Regions from separate parts of the Paraburkholderia sp. RL17-368-BIF-A genome, predicted to be linked through region 2. Evidence: riboswitches for the same ligand, from Rfam matches in the RefSeq annotation. Region 2 holds a riboswitch; each other region holds the start of a gene.
What was found. Region 2 has a riboswitch for cobalamin ahead of cobA (uroporphyrinogen-III C-methyltransferase). Riboswitches for the same ligand answer to the same signal wherever they lie in the genome.
Positions count from the first base shown of each region.

Region 1 (5,131 bases), on a different contig from region 2:
TGCAACGCGGAATCGGCACGCTGATTCAGCGTTGACGTGAGCGCCGACGGGTCGCTCGCTTCCTGCTCATAAAAGAGCGTGATGTCGACCACGTCTTGCGGTACGTCGGCGCTCGCTTGCGCATTCAGCGACAGCACGCCGGCCGGTTGATAGGGCACGACGCTCTGCGCGCGCGCAACGGCGGGCGTGAGCGCGAGTGCAGCGGGCGCCGCGCAGACCAGCGCGAAAGCGAGTGCACGTGCGGTGTGTTTCGTCATTATTGGACTCCATGCTTGAACAGGGTTGCGCGCGACGAGGCGAGCGCGACGCAACGGCACGACGCTTGCCGAAGCCGTTTGCGAGTCCGTTAGGCGCTCGTAACCTGAGCTTGGTTCCCTAATTTAACCTTGCTTCAACGTTGCTGCAGCGTGGGCCGCGCGACGTCAAACGAGCCGCGTCGTGATGAAGCGCCACTCCGCTTCGGTCACTGGCGTGATCGACAGACGGTTGCCTCTCGCGAGCACGCGCATGTCCTTCAGTTCTTCATGCTCGCGCAAGGCGGCGAGCGGAATCAACGGAATCTTCTTCTTGAACACGACGTCGACGAGCAGCCAGCGCGGCGTTTCCTGCGACGACTTCGGGTCGTAATACGGGCTCTTGCTATCGAACTGCGTGGGGTCCGGATAGGCCGTGGACGCAACTTCAGCAAGCCCCGCGATGCCCGGCTCGGGGCAGCTCGAGTGATAGAACAGCACGCCGTCGCCGATCTGCATGCCATCGCGCATGAAGTTGCGAGCCTGATAGTTGCGCACGCCCGTCCACGGCAGCGTGCGGTGCGCGGCGTTGGCGAGATGGTCGATGCTTGCTTCGTCCGGTTCGGACTTCATTAGCCAGTAGCGCATGAATCGAATTGAACGTTAGGGGTTTGAAGAAGCACGGCGCCCAAACAAAAACGGCACCGGACGCAAGTCCGATGCCGTTCCAAATAAGGTCCCCGCCTTAGCCGCTAGGCCGGCATCCTGAACCGGGGGTTCAGAATTGGTCGCAGTTAGCAGCACTTCGGGTACATCAGACAGAGTGACGCGCACGCCCGTGCTACAAATTTCCGCAACCGTGCACATGGCATTGGTTCAAGGAATATATGACCTTGGCGAACCAGGCAGGGAAGCTAAACCGATGAAGCTAAACCGATGACACTCAAACGATTGACTCAAACGTTGGGGACCTGTTCGCCTCGCGCAGTTCGTGCATGCTTCACGAACCTTGCCTGCTTACTTTCCGTTTGAATCCGCAGCCGGTATCAGCACCGGCCGCACTGCTTGCAACATGCTACTTGCAACTTACTGCACGCTGTACTGCTCGATGACAGTACCCAGTTGCTCGTTCATTTGATGCATTGTACGCCGGATTTCTTCAGCGGGAAATGCTTCTCCGTGACGCACGCTTGTTTGCAGCTTAAGCAGTTCGGATGCCAGCGACAGCGCAGCCATGACTGCAATGCGATCCGTGCCGCGCACGTTGCTGTTATTGCGGATCTTCGACATTTCGGCGTCGACTCGCGCGACTGCTTCAAGCAGCGCGCCTTCCGTTTCCGGCGAGCAGGCGAGGCGATAGGGCACGCCGAGAATCGATACTTCGATCTGCTTGGTCGTCATGCATTTTCTCCGTGGCGAGTGGCGTCGCTCTCTGTTTCGACCTCGTGCGGAGCGGGCTCGAGCAGATCGAGCTGGTTGTCCGGCTCGTTGTGCGCACGCGCACGCGGCAATTTTTCGAGGATCGCGTTCAGGCGCACCTGCGCGTCGTCGATCTTGGCCGACAGCGCGTCGCGCTCCGCTTGCAGTGCGTCGCGTTCCTCGCGCAGCAGCGCAAGTTCCGTGCGCGTAGCTTCGGCTTCGGCGCGCGACTGCGCGAGTTGCTCTTCGAGCGCGAGGCGCGCTTCATTGTGGCGCTGGCTGATCGCGATCAGCTTGCCGATATTCTGTGAAAGTGTTTCGAGTTCGGTGAGCATGTGCTGCGTCCTCTAAAGACATCGCATTTTAGCGCGGAATGTCGCACGTTCCGACATTTGTCTCGTTTCGAGACGTAACAACCCCGCTTTTTGCAGCCTTTTTTCGACTGAAGAAGAGAAACTACGCGCGTGCCGGAGATCGCGTCGGACAATAGCTCGACCCTGTCCGAATGAATCGCTCTCGCGGCCCGCGTTCTTGACTGACTCAGAGGGCGCTCATACACTGGCCGCACTCTGGTGCCCGCGCGCATTTCATTGTGCGCGCAGTTAAACGGGAAGCAGGCCGCGCCGTTCTACCCGAACGCGCCAACCTGCGCTGCCCCCGCAACGGTAAGCGACCGCATTTCGCGTGCATTGCAGTTCGTCGCATTCGCTGCAGTTCATTGCTGCTCATCGCAGTTCAGTGCTGCGGTACGAATCGTATTTCGAACAGCAGTTCGCGCTTTTGCAGTTCGATCCCCATCGCGTGTTCCGGTTCAACTCGCGAGTGTGCCACTGCGCGTCACGCGTGGGAAGGCGGGATCGAAAGTCGTTAGCCCGGATACCGGCCAGAGGGAGGGGCGCGCGGCGCGAATTGTCAAAAGCGCACGCGCCTCGTTACGCGACGGCCTGCGGGGAAGCGGGCCGCGCACGCCATCCACGGGAAATCTCACTTCATGCTGTCCCCCATCGCCCGCGCGGTGCTGCTCGCTTTTGCCGGGCTGCCCCATCTCGCGCATGCGCAGGCCGCCGCGCCTGCAAACGCCGACGCTTTGTCCACCGCTTCGTCCACTGCATCGTCCACTGTTTTATCGCCCGTCGTGGTGACCGCCGAGCGCGGACCGCAAGCGCTTGCCGATACGATCCCGCAGACGTCGCTATTCGATCAGCAGGACCTGGCCGACACCACCGCAACGGATCTGCCCGGCCTGCTGCAACTCGCGCCCGGCGCGCAAATCTCGCGTACAGGCGGGCCCGGTTCGACGGCGAGCCTTTATTTGCGCGGCGCGTCGTCGACGCAATCGCTGATTCTCATCGACGGCGTGCGCGTCGATTCCGTGAGTCTCGGCACCGCGCAAATCGCGCAGGTTCCGCTCGATCAGATCGATCACGTCGAAGTCGTGAACGGCAACGTGTCCGCGTTATACGGCTCCGGTGCGATCGGCGGCGTGGTACAGGTGTTCACGAAAGACGGCGGCGCGCATCCGCCGCGTTTCAATTTCTCCCTGGGCTACGGCAGCTATCACACGCAGACGCAGCAGGTCGGCGCGAACGGCGCATTGGATAAAGACGGCCGCACGACCTTCAGCATTTCGCTCGCGCGCTCGAAAGACGACGGCTTTTCAGCGCTCAATCCAAGCGAGGCGCCCAACGCGAATCCGAACGCGAACGGCTATCTGAACGAGAGCATTTCGGCGTCGCTGCGCCACAAGTTCAACGACCAATGGGACGCGGGCGTCCGCTATCTGCAGTCGAACGGCAACAACAGCTACGACAACGCGTACGGCGCGCCGACCGATCTGAACAACCTCTACACGAAAGTGCGGCAGGTGTCCGCGTTCGCCAACGGCAAGCTGACCGACTGGTGGACCACGCACTTCATCGTGTCCGAAGGCGACGACCGCAGCGTGTCGAAGACCAACGGCCTCTACAACGGACGCTTCGATACCGACAACCGGCAATACACGTGGCAGAACGATTTCGCGCTGGCCGCGCAGCAAAAACTGCGCGTGGGCTACGAGCATCTCGATCAGAGCCTCGACTCCGATACGTTCGCCGCGCCCACGCGGCATGTCGATTCCGTCTTCGCGGGCTACACGGCGCGCTTCGGACGCAATCAGATCCAGGCCAACGTGCGGCGCGACCAGTACTCCGATTTCGGCGGAGCGAACAGTTACTATCTCGGCTATGGGTTCGACATCACGCCGCATTGGAAGCTGAGCGCAAGCTATTCGGATTCGTTTCGCGCGCCGAGCTTCGACGATCTGTACTATCCGCTAAGCGGCAATCCGTCGATTCAGCCCGAGCGCAGCCATTCGCTCGAAGCGGCGCTGCAGTACGCGTCGAATGCGTTGGGCGTGATGCGTTTGAGTGCTTTCCAGACGCGTTATTCGAATCTGATCGACTATCAGCAGGTCACGCCGGGCATCTATCTGGCGGAGAACGTGGGGCATGCAAAAGTGCAGGGGCTCGAGGGATCGTGGAGCGGACATGTGGGCAAGACCGATGTGCGCGCATCGGTCACGCTGCAAAATCCCGTCGATCTCGACAACGACGTGGACCTCGTGCGGCGCGCGCGGCGCTTCGCGTCCTTGACGGTGAACCGCAGCATCGCAGGGTGGCGCGTGGGCGGCGAGTGGGTCGTGAGCGGCCCGCGCGAGGACAGCAGCGGCAAGCTCGGCGGCTACGGCATCGTGAATCTGTCCGCGCGCTACAACATCACGAAAGCCTGGTACGTGGCCGCGCAAATCCAGAATCTGTTGAACAAGGACTATGAAACGGCCTACTCGTATAACTCGCCGGGGCGCGGTGCGTATGTCACGCTCGGCTGGCAGCAGCAGTGATGCGCGCGCCATGTTGAGAGCGCGCCGATGAGTCGTCATCCAGGTTCGTTGCCCGCCGCATTGCACGCGATGACCGCGAAGCGCGCCGCGGCAATCTGGCTCGTGCTCGCGCTCGCCGCGCTGGTCGTGCTGATGGCGTCGCTGGCGCTGGGCAGCGTCTCGCTCGCGCCCGCGCGCGTGATCGAGGCGCTGTCGCCGTTGCATGCGTCCGCGTCCGGCTCTGCAAGCGCCTCCGAGGATCTCGCCGGCGAGATCGTCCGCACGCTGCGCTTGCCGCGCGCATTAGCCGGTTTCGCGTGCGGCGCATTGCTCGCGATGGCCGGTGCGCTGCTGCAAGTGCTGTTGCGCAATCCGCTCGCGGAGCCGTACGTGTTGGGCGTATCGGGCGGGGCCGCGAGCTTCGCGCTGATCGCGATGATCGCCGGCAGCGCGTGGTGGCTCGTCGATGCGTCCGCGTTCGCAGGCGCATTCGTATCGATTCTGCTCGTGCTCGGTCTCGCGCGCCGCGAGTTGTGGCGCGGCGAGCCACAGGACACGTCGCCGCGTTTGCTGTTGACCGGCGCGGTCATCGCGGCGGGTTGGGGCGCGTTGATCACGTTGC
Region 1 is NZ_JARESN010000008.1:262,651-267,781, reverse strand. It holds gene P0D87_RS16825 (SIMPL domain-containing protein) at 1-257, opposite strand, end outside; gene P0D87_RS16820 (EVE domain-containing protein) at 423-881, opposite strand; RNA gene ssrS (6S RNA) at 967-1,148, opposite strand; gene P0D87_RS16810 (cell division protein ZapA) at 1,320-1,634, opposite strand; gene P0D87_RS16805 (hypothetical protein) at 1,631-1,987, opposite strand; cobalamin riboswitch at 2,206-2,554, shown strand; gene P0D87_RS16800 (TonB-dependent receptor domain-containing protein) at 2,644-4,530, shown strand; gene P0D87_RS16795 (FecCD family ABC transporter permease) at 4,558-5,131, shown strand, end outside.
Region 1: it holds a riboswitch for cobalamin, as region 2 does, so the genes downstream of both, P0D87_RS16800 (TonB-dependent receptor domain-containing protein) here and cobA (uroporphyrinogen-III C-methyltransferase) in region 2, are expected to answer to the same signal.

Region 2 (5,131 bases):
CAATCGCGATCTGCTTGCCTTGCAGAAGCGGCGGCAGCGCCGCCGGCGTGGGCGCGCCGAATTCGACGGCGGGCGGCAGGTCGGCTAATGCCGTATCGGCGAGCGCATCGGCGGCGCGTTCGAGGCGCGCGTCAAGGTCGTCGATTTCGGCCGCTTGATGCAAGCCGAGGTGACGGTCGGGCAATTCGATTTCATCGCTTGCTGCGAGGTGGCCGCACCAGCGCAGCGTCGGCGGCAACGCTTCTTGCAGCATCTGCGCGTGACGCGCCGAGCCGACGCGGTTCGCGAGCACGCCATGAAACGGCGCGTGCGGCCTGAAATTCGCAAGCCCGAACGCGACCGCGCCGAAGGTCTGCGCCATCGCCTTCGCAGAAATGACGGCGAGCACGGGCACCCCGAAAGCGCTCGCGAGATCGGCGCTGCTCGGTGTGCCGTCGAAGAGACCCATCACGCCTTCGATCAGGATCAGATCGGCTTCGGCCGCGGCCTCGGCGAGCAGATTGCGGCACGCGTCCTGACCGACCATCCACAGATCGAGCGACAACACCGGCGCGCCGCTCGCGTGCGCGAGAATCATGGGATCGAGAAAGTCGGGCCCGGTCTTGAAGACACGCACGCGCCGCCCGAGCCGCCGATGGTAGCGCGCAAGACCCGCGGTGATCGTGGTCTTGCCCTGGCCCGACGCGGGCGCGCTGATGAAGAGCGCGGGGCAGGCGGACACGTTCAGAACTCCACGCCGCGCTGCGCTTTCACGCCTTGCTCGCGATACGGATGCTTGACGATGCGCATTTCGGTAACGAGGTCGGCGGCTTCGATCAGCGCGTCGGGCGCATGACGGCCTGTCACGACCACATGAAGCATCTCTGGACGCACGGCGATGACGGACAGCACTTCGTCGAGCGGCAGGTACTCGTACTTGAGCACGGTGTTCAGCTCGTCGAGGATCACCATCTGATAGTCGCCGCTTTCGATCATCCGGCGCGCTTCGTCCCAGCCCTTGCGCGCGGTCGCGATGTCGGCGTCGCGGTTCTGCGTGTTCCAGGTGTAGCCGTCGCCCATCGTGACGAAATCGCAATTCGCAATCGCGCCGAGAAAGTCGCGCTCCGACGTATGCAGCGCGCCCTTGATGAACTGCACGACGCCAAGACGCATGCCGTGGCCGAGCACGCGCACGGCCATGCCGAACGCAGCGGTCGTCTTGCCTTTGCCGGTGCCGGTGTTGACGATCAGCAGACCCTTTTCGACGGTCGCGTTGGCCTGTTTCTTTTCGTGGCCTTCGCGCCGGCGTTCGGTCATGCGTTGATGCGATTCGGGATCGGTCTTCATGGAAGGTCCTGGTCAGTGAAGGTGGCGCTGCGCGGCAGCGCGTGTTCGGTCGATGCAATCGCCACGGTGACGCCCGCGTGGACGGTTTTGCGAGCGACGAGATAGGGCGTGTGCGCAGCAGCGTGGATCGACGCGCCAAGCAACGCACACGGTTCGCAGACGCCGTCGACGCCGAGATGCTCGCGCGCCGCCGCCGACGGCTCGGCGACATGCAGCGCGGCAATCTGCTCGCGAGTGAAGAGTTGCAGCGGCAATTTGTGGCGCGCGCAGAACGCGAGCAAGCCGGGTTCTTGCGCTTTGGTTTCGATCGAGGCGACGGCCGCGATGTCTTCGAACGCATGCGAGCCGAGCGCTGCGCGCACAGCGTTTTCGATTTCTTCCGCCGACGTATGCAAGCGGCAACCGATGCCCACGCTAAGCGTTTTCATCGGTCATCCTTCGCCAGCGACGCGACGCCGCCGATCACCACGATCGCGGGCGAGCCGAGTCCCGCGCGCGCGACGGCATCGGCGAAATCACCGAGTGTGGCGAGCGCATGCCGCTGCTCGGGGCGCGTTGCGGATTCGATCGCGGCACACGGAGTCTGTGCCGACATGCCCGCTGCCAGCAACGCGCTGACGATGTCGTTTAGCCGCCGCATGCCCATATAGATGACGAGCGTCATGCGCGTGGCGGCGAGCGCGGCCCAATCCGGCTCGCTCGTGCCCGCGCCGTGGCCGGTCACGAACACCACGCCTTGCGCATGATCGCGGTGCGTGACCGGAATGCCGATGGCCGCCGGCGCCGCAATGCCGGCCGTGATGCCGCTGACGATTTCGACGTCGACGCCCGCCGCATGCAGCGCCTGTTGCTCTTCGCCGCCTCTGCCGAACACGAAGGGATCGCCGCCCTTCAAACGCGCGACGCTGCGCCCTTCGTTCAGATGCGCGAGCATTTGTTCGACGATGCCGTGTTGCGGCGTCGACGGATGACCGCCGCGCTTGCCGACATACACGATGCACGCATCGGCGCGCGCAAATTGCAGCACGTCGGGGTTCACCAGATCGTCGACGAGTATCACGTCGGCTTGCGCGAGCGCGCGGGTTGCCTTCAGCGTCATCAGTTCGACGTCGCCGGGGCCTGCGCCGATCAGCCATGCGCGTTTCATCGCGGCATGCGCCGCGTCGGCGCACATGCAATCGCGCAGCGTCGACATACACGCAATGTGATGGAAATTGAAGTCATTCGAAACTGTGCATTCGCGCACGACAGCAAACGCGGATTGCAGACCGCTTCCCTAAGTCGTGCTTGAGCGCCTTCACATCCGTCCCTCGCGGATTCCGGCGGCCGGCGGCGTGACGTTAACAACGCACGGCCGCCTCCGCGTCTGGCCGGTATCCGGGCTGGCGGCCTCACGCGCTTTGCCTTCCCGCCCACATTCGTTCGAATGTGCTGGACAGTGGCACTGAAAACGCATGTGCGGCGCAAAAAATAATCGCGCCGCCGGTCGCTTACCGTTGCGGGGACAGCACAGGTTGAGCGCAAGCGCGCTGCCTGTTTCCCGTTTAACTGCACACGCGAGCACATGTGCGGGCACCAGACGCGCGCATACGATAGCACACGGCAAGCCCGTCCGATAAGCGCGCCGGGCTTGCGTTTTCTTGACGGCGCAAGGCGCGCGGCCTACACTCGCACGCACTTCTGGTGCTCGTGTGCGCGCTCGTGCGCATGCAGTTAAACGGGAAACAGGGCGCCCGCCTCGCATGGATCGGGTCAACCTGTGCTGCCCCCGCAACGGTAAGCGAAAAGCGACGTCATGGCGGTTTGCATGGCGCCGCGGAGCCGGCTTCGATGTCCACGCGCAAGGCCGCGTCGGCATATCACCACTGGGCGAGAAATCACTCGTCCGGGAAGGGGAAGCGGCGCTTTCGCCAGCCCGGATACCGGCCGGAACACGAAGGGCGAACGCCGCGGGGAAGCGGCGCTGCGCTCATGACCTCATACCCGTATTCTGCGTTTCCCTGGTGTAGCGGCAAGGCCGTCGTGCGTTCCCGCGTTTTGCGATGCGACGTCATGCGCAAAGCGCGTGATTCGGCCGGCCAGCAGATGCAACTCTCACGGATGGACTCACCATGCAAGTTCAGATGCGCAAGATTCCCGTCACCATCGTCACGGGCTTTCTCGGCAGCGGCAAGACGACGTTGCTGCGGCACATTCTTCGGAACGCGGGCGGCAAGCGCATTGCGGTGATCGTCAACGAGTTCGGCGAGATCGGCATAGACGGTGAAATCCTCAAAGGTTGCGGCATTGGTTGCGATGAAAACGGCGTCGAGACCGAAGGCCAATTGTATGAACTGGCGAACGGTTGCCTGTGCTGCACGGTCCAGGAAGAGTTCTTTCCGGTGATGGAAAAACTCGTCGAGCGCCGTGAGCAGATCGACCATGTGCTGATCGAAACGTCGGGGCTCGCGTTGCCGAAGCCGCTCGTGCAGGCGTTCAACTGGCCGCAGATCAAGAACAGTTTCACGGTGGATGCGGTGATTACCGTCGTCGATGGACCCGCTGCGGCAAGCGGCCAATTCGCTGAAAATCCGCTTGCCGTCGACGCGCAACGCAAGGCCGATCCGAATCTCGACCACGAGTCGCCGCTGCACGAATTGTTCGAGGATCAATTGTCGGCTGCGGATCTGGTGATTCTGAACAAGACCGATCTGCTCGACGAAGCAGGCCAGAACGCGGTCGAAGCCGTGATTCGCGCCGAAATTCCGCCTCAGGTGAAGATCGTGCGCGCCCATAGGGGCGAGCTCGATCTGCACGCGTTGTTCGGGCTCGAAGCGGCGTCGGAGGAAACCATTCACTTGCGCCACGATCACCACGGTTCGGCCGACGACGCCGATCATCATCACGATGAGTTCGATTCGGTGGTCGTGAATGCAAAGGCGCAGTCGCGTGAAGCGGTGATCGCCGCGCTGCAAGGACTCGTGGGGAACAACACGATTTATCGCGTGAAGGGTTTCGCGGCGTTGCCGGGCGCGCCGATGCGGCTCGTCGTTCAAGGCGTGGGCCGGCGCTTCGATAGTTATTTCGATCGACGCTGGCAGCCAGGTGAACTGGAAGAACTAGGCGAAGGCGCCGAAAGCCGCTTCGTGCTGATCGGTGAAGACCTCGACCAGGCTGCGCTGCAACGCGCGTTCGACGCCGCGCTCGGCGTCGCAGCCGCTGTCGCCGCGCAACAGACGTAAGCCGGTATAGACACATGCATCTGCTGCGCACCACGCCGGGCGGTTTCGTCGACGATACGCAAGGCGTGATCCGCATCGATCAGCGGCCCGCGGACATCGTCATTCTGAGTTCCGCGGATACGACGCTGTCGTTGCTCGCGAGCGTGTTTCCCCGTCTCGGCGACGGCTTTCCGAGCGTGCGCCTCGCGAATGTCACGTATCTGCGGCAGCCTGCCTCCGTGGACTTTTACGTCGAAGACGTGTTGCAACATGCGCGCGTGGTCGTGGTCGATCATCTTGGCGGCGAGGCGTACTGGCCATACGGCATCGAGCAGGTGGTCGCGCTTGCGGAGCGCAAACAGCAGACGCTCGCGATGTTTTCCGGCGATCTCCAGGAAGATCCGAACCTGCTCGCACGCAGTACCGCCGATGCAGCGTTATGCCATCAACTGTGGCGCTATCTGCGCGAAGGCGGGCCGCAGAACGCCGAGGCGTTCCTGCGCTGCATCGCGCATCGCGCGCTTGGGTGGGGCCGCGAACCGGCGCCGCCGCGCGCGTTGCCAGCCGCGTCGCTCTACCATCCCGCATGCGATACGCCGACTATC
Region 2 is NZ_JARESN010000034.1:5,424-10,554, reverse strand. It holds gene P0D87_RS31410 (cobyrinic acid a,c-diamide synthase CobB) at 1-721, opposite strand, end outside; gene cobO (cob(I)yrinic acid a,c-diamide adenosyltransferase) at 724-1,326, opposite strand; gene P0D87_RS31400 (cobalamin biosynthesis protein) at 1,323-1,754, opposite strand; gene cobA (uroporphyrinogen-III C-methyltransferase) at 1,751-2,473, opposite strand; cobalamin riboswitch at 2,678-2,921, opposite strand; cobalamin riboswitch at 2,991-3,271, shown strand; gene cobW (cobalamin biosynthesis protein CobW) at 3,438-4,547, shown strand; gene cobN (cobaltochelatase subunit CobN) at 4,562-5,131, shown strand, end outside.

Region 3 (5,131 bases), on a different contig from region 2:
GTCGTAGAAGTCCGCGATGATCGCTTCGTACGAAAGCGGCGGCTCGAGCGCCTCGGTCGTCACGGGATAGACGAGCGGCAGATGCTGCTGCGCGTCGTGCAAATGCGCCTCGATGATGCTGAACGCGTTGCCCTTCTTGCCCTTCGCGACGAAGTACGCGACCACCGGCGCGGCCTTCAGGAGACGCAGTGCTTTGAGCGTGATGAGTTCGGGATCGCCCGGACCCACGCCGAGTCCGAAGAGACGCCCTGCACGTTGCGGCGCGGCGGTCATTCGACCTCCGTCGCCAGCGCGTTGACCGCGGCGGCGGCCATCGCGCTGCCGCCGCGGCGGCCATGCACGACGACATACGGCACGCCGCGGCTGTCGCCCGCGAGCATGGCTTTCGATTCGGCCGCGCCGACGAAGCCGACCGGAAAGCCGAGAATCAGCGCGGGTTTCGGCGCGCCGGCATCGAGCATGTCGAGCAGATGAAACAGCGCGGTCGGCGCATTGCCGATCACGACGACGCTGCCCGCAAGACGCGGACGCCACAATTCGAGCGCGGCGGCCGAGCGCGTGTTGCCGAGTTCGCGCGCGAGGTCGGGCACGTCTTCGTGCGTGAGCGTGCAGATCACGTCGTTGTTCGCGGGCAGGCGCGCGCGCGTGATGCCTTGCGCGACCATGCCGGCGTCGCAGAGAATCGGCGCACCTTGCGCGAGCGCGAGGCGCCCCTCCGTGCCGGCATTCGGCGAGAACGCGAGATCGCCGATCACGTCGACCATCCCGCACGCGTGGATCACGCGCACCGCGAGCTTTTCGAGGTCGGCGGGGATGCGCGACAGATCGGCTTCGGCGCGGATCGTCGCGAAGGATTGGCGATAGATCTCCTGACCGTCGCGAATGTAATCAAGCATCGGTATCACTCATTTGAGTCGGGCATTCTGGTCGTGCGTCCTGGGCGTGCGTCTGTCCGGCTTGGGCGAGTTGCGCGAGGGTGTCGGCGGCTTGTGCGATCGTCAGTCGGCGCGCGACGCATTCGCCGAAACCCGGCTGTGCGTCGCGCCGGTAAAGATCGTAGAGGCCGGGCGCCGCGGCAAGCAGCGTGAACGGCGCGCAATGCGCGGCGGCGCAGGAGCGCGGGCAGCCGCTCAGGTGCACGTCGACGCCCGCGGGCAGGCGCGCGGCGAGCGCGAGCGCGTCGGCTTTGGTATCCGCGAGACTTTTTGCACAGCCGGTGGAACCGGCGCACGCGATGAGGCGTGAAGCGGGGTCGTCCAGGTCGCACGCAAAGCCGAGCGTTTTTAGCGCGGTAAGCACGGCGGGCACGGCATGTGTGGCGATGTCGGGCAGCAGAACGCTTTGCCACGGCGTGATGCGTAGCGCGCCGTTCGCGTGTTGCCGCGCCAGCGAAGCGAGGCCATGCAGCGCGGTTGCGTCGATGCGGCCGAGCAGCGGTTGACCGCCGACGTGCCACGTTCCCGCGATACGCTGGGCGTGAGCGCCGACGCGCAGCGTGGCATCGGCGGGCGTGCTGCGCTGCCACTCGGCGAGCGCTGCGTCGCGTGCCAACGGGAAATCGACGTAGGTTTGCGCGTGTCGCAGGATTGCGTCGGCGGAATGTTCGGCGAGCAGGTGACGCATGCGGGTCGTGTCGGAGTCGGCGGCGAGATCGAGAAACGTATGCAGCAGCGCCCGCACCAGCGCCGGAACTTGCGACGGCAGCACGGCGGCGAGTGCGCCTGCATGAATCGTCGCCGAATTCGTCGCAGCAACCGGTGGACAACCGGCGAGGCCGAACACGAAGCGGATCTCGCCGGAACCACCCTGCGATGCCGCGAGCCACACGTCATGCGGATGATCGAGCCGCGCAAGACGCTCGCCGCCGTCGACGAGCAGCGCGAATTTCGGCGACAGCGCCGCGAAACGCGCGTCGCTTTGCAAGAGCGCGAGCAAAGTCGTGCAAAGCGGCCTTGTGTCGAAAAGCGCAGAACGGTCGCGCCCCGCGGCAGGGCTGATCATCACATTGCGGATGTCGTCGGCGGCTGAAGCGGTGAGGGCGGCGGCAGAGTTCGCATCGGCCTCGGCGGGAGCATCAGCACCAGCCTCCGCCAAAGGCCCAAGCCCCGCATCGACCAACGCCGCAATCAACGCCGCTTCCTCGCCGCCACGAACGCCGCGCAGTTGCAGATTCGCGCGGTTCGTCAACTCGATCACGCCCGCCGCGTGCCGCGTGCTCGCATCCGCGATCGCGTGGGCCTGAGCCGCGCTCAGCTCGCCGCCCGGCAGCTTGATCCGGCAGATGCCGCCGTCGCGCGCGGCGACGATCCGCGCGAGCCCCGGACACGCCGAGGGCCGCAGCGCGAAAGCCGCGTCAGGCAATACAGTGGAGGAGGGAGAAGCTCGATTCAAGACGGACACCGCGGTTAGCGTCGCGCGACGGCCCGAGCAAGCGATAAAGCGGCTTGGCTGCGGCATCGGTACACCCCGCCCGATGTTGGCTGGCACGAACAGTCTCGCCGGCAGGTCTCCTGGCTCGCAGGTCGTCGTCCGCCGCGGCCTTCCCGGTCGAACCAGTGGCGCTTAGCGCAGGCGGACTCGCTGCATACAGTTGCGGGGGCAGCCGCAGCGGCGATGGTTTCCCCGCTGTGTTCCCTCTTAGGCCCCGAAGGGCACCGGCGGCTGTATTATGCCTTTTTTCGGATAGCACAACGAGGCTGGACGCTTTGACCGGCGTGGCGCAGCGCATTGTTTTGAGAGACATCATGAGGAAGGATGCATGCCGGCGTGGCTGACGGTAGTGGGCATCGGCGACGACGGCTTCGCCGGTTTGGGACGGCCCGCGCGGCGTGCGTTGCTGGAGGCGTCGGCGATTTACGGCGGCGAGCGTCATCTGTCGATGCTGCCGGCGCGGCTTGCCGCGCGCCGCGCCGCGTGGCCGCGTCCGTTCGATCTCGCGCCGTTGCTCGCCGAGCGCGGCCGCTCCGTCTGCGTGCTGGCGAGCGGCGATCCGATGCTGTTCGGCGTCGGCGCGACGCTGGCCAGGCAGTTGCCGGCCGACGAGTTGCGCGTGCTGCCCGCACCTTCGTCGTTGTCGCTGGCCGCCGCCCGGCTTGGCTGGCCGTTGCAGGATGCGGCCGTCGTGTCGCTGGTCGGCCGGCCGCAGCCGACGCTGAACGCGCATCTGCATGACGGCGCGCGCGTGTTCGTGTTGAGCGCGGACGGCGGCACGCCCGCGGCGCTCGCTGCGCTGCTGAACGCGCGCGGCTTCGGCGCGACGCGCATGACCGTGCTCGAACATCTCGGCGGCGACGCGGAGCGGCGCATCGACGGCCGCGCGGATCAGTGGTCCGCGCGCGACGTTGCCGCGCTGAACCTGATCGCGCTCGAATGCCGCGCGACGGATGGCGCGCCGCGTCTGCCGCTCACTTGCGGCTTGCCCGACGACGCGTTTCGCCACGACGGCCAGTTGACCAAACGCGATGTGCGCGCGATCACGCTCGCGCGCCTCGCCCCGACGCCCGGCGAATTGCTGTGGGACGTGGGCGCGGGCAGCGGCTCGATTGGCATCGAATGGATGCGCGCGCATCCGGCTTGCCGCGCGATTGCCATTGAAGCGCACGCGGAGCGGCAGCGCTTTATCGAACACAATCGCGATGCGTTGGGCGTGCCGGGGCTGCAACTCGTCGCGGGCCGCGCGCCTGAAGCACTCGACGGGCTGCCGACGCCGGATGCGGTGTTCATCGGCGGCGGCGTGACGGTGCCGGGTGTACTCGACGCGTGCTGGGCGAGTCTGCGCGACGGCGGCCGGCTGGTCGCCAACGCGGTGACGTTGCAAGGCGAGGCGGCGCTTGCCGCATGGCGCGAACAGCATGGCGGCACGCTGACGCGCATCGCGCTTGCCGATGCACAACCGCTCGGCGGATTCGATACGTGGCGGCAGGCGCTGCCGATCACCTTGCTCGATGTGGTGAAGCCCTGCGGCGACGAGCGCGCCGCAAGCCGCCCACAGCCCGAACGCTCCGCCTGACCGCGATGCGCGACGAGACCCCCGAACAACCCGCGCCGCTGCGCAGCGGCTACACGACCGGCAGTTGCGCCACCGCGACGTCGCTGGCGGCGGCGCGTCTGCTGCTCGCGGGCGTGGTCAGCGACATCGCCGAAATCGTGTTGCCGAAGGGCCAGCATGTGCCGATGCCGCTCGTGTTCTGCCGCCTGACCGACGACGGCGCCGAGGCCGGCACGATCAAGGACGCCGGCGACGATCCCGACGTCACGCACGGCGCCGTGGTGTTCGCGCGCGTGCGCCTCGTCGCGGAAGCGGGCGTGGTGTTTCGCGCCGGACCGGGCGTGGGCACCGTCACGCGCGCCGGTCTGACGCTCGCGGTCGGCGAGCCGGCGATCAACCCCGTGCCGCGTCAGATGATGACCGCGCACCTCGCCGAACTCGCCGCCGAGCACGGCTATCGCGGCGGCTTCGAAGTGACGATCGGCGTCGAGGGCGGCGAAGCGCTCGCGCTCAAGACGATGAACCCGCGGCTCGGCATTCTCGGCGGGCTGTCGATTCTGGGCACGACCGGCATCGTGCGCCCGTTCTCGTGCTCGGCGTATATCGCGTCGATTCATCAAGGCATCGACGTCGCGCGCGCGAACGGCTATACGCATGTCGCCGCCTGCACCGGCAACGCCAGCGAAGACGCGATGCGCGCGCATTACGGCTTGCCCGACATCGCGTTGATCGAAATGGGCGATTTCGTCGGCGCGGTGCTCAAGCATATGAAGCGCGCGCCGGTCGAGCGGCTGAGCATTTGCGGCGGCTTCGGCAAGCTGAGCAAGCTCGCGGCGGGCCACCTCGATCTGCATAGCCGCAACTCGAGCATCGACCTTGAACGGCTCGCCGTATGGGCCGCCGAACACGGCGCCGACGACGCGTTGCAGGCCGCGATTCGCGCGGCCAACACGAGTCAGCAGGCCGTCGCGCTCGCGCATGCGCAACAGGTGCCGCTTGCCGACATCGTCTGTGAACATGCGCTTCGCGTGGCGCGCGAGATCGTGCCGCCGCAGGTGAGCGTCGAGACATTCGCGATCGACCGCCAGGGCAATCTGATCGGAGCGGCGCGATGACGCGGGTTCTGCTGCTCGGCGGCACCGG
Region 3 is NZ_JARESN010000002.1:480,662-485,792, forward strand. It holds gene P0D87_RS05200 (precorrin-2 C(20)-methyltransferase) at 1-273, opposite strand, end outside; gene P0D87_RS05205 (precorrin-8X methylmutase) at 270-896, opposite strand; gene cobG (precorrin-3B synthase) at 889-2,400, opposite strand; cobalamin riboswitch at 2,484-2,674, opposite strand; gene P0D87_RS05215 (bifunctional cobalt-precorrin-7 (C(5))-methyltransferase/cobalt-precorrin-6B (C(15))-methyltransferase) at 2,759-4,009, shown strand; gene P0D87_RS05220 (cobalt-precorrin-5B (C(1))-methyltransferase) at 4,015-5,103, shown strand; gene P0D87_RS05225 (cobalt-precorrin-6A reductase) at 5,100-5,131, shown strand, end outside.
Region 3: it holds a riboswitch for cobalamin, as region 2 does, so the genes downstream of both, cobG (precorrin-3B synthase) here and cobA (uroporphyrinogen-III C-methyltransferase) in region 2, are expected to answer to the same signal.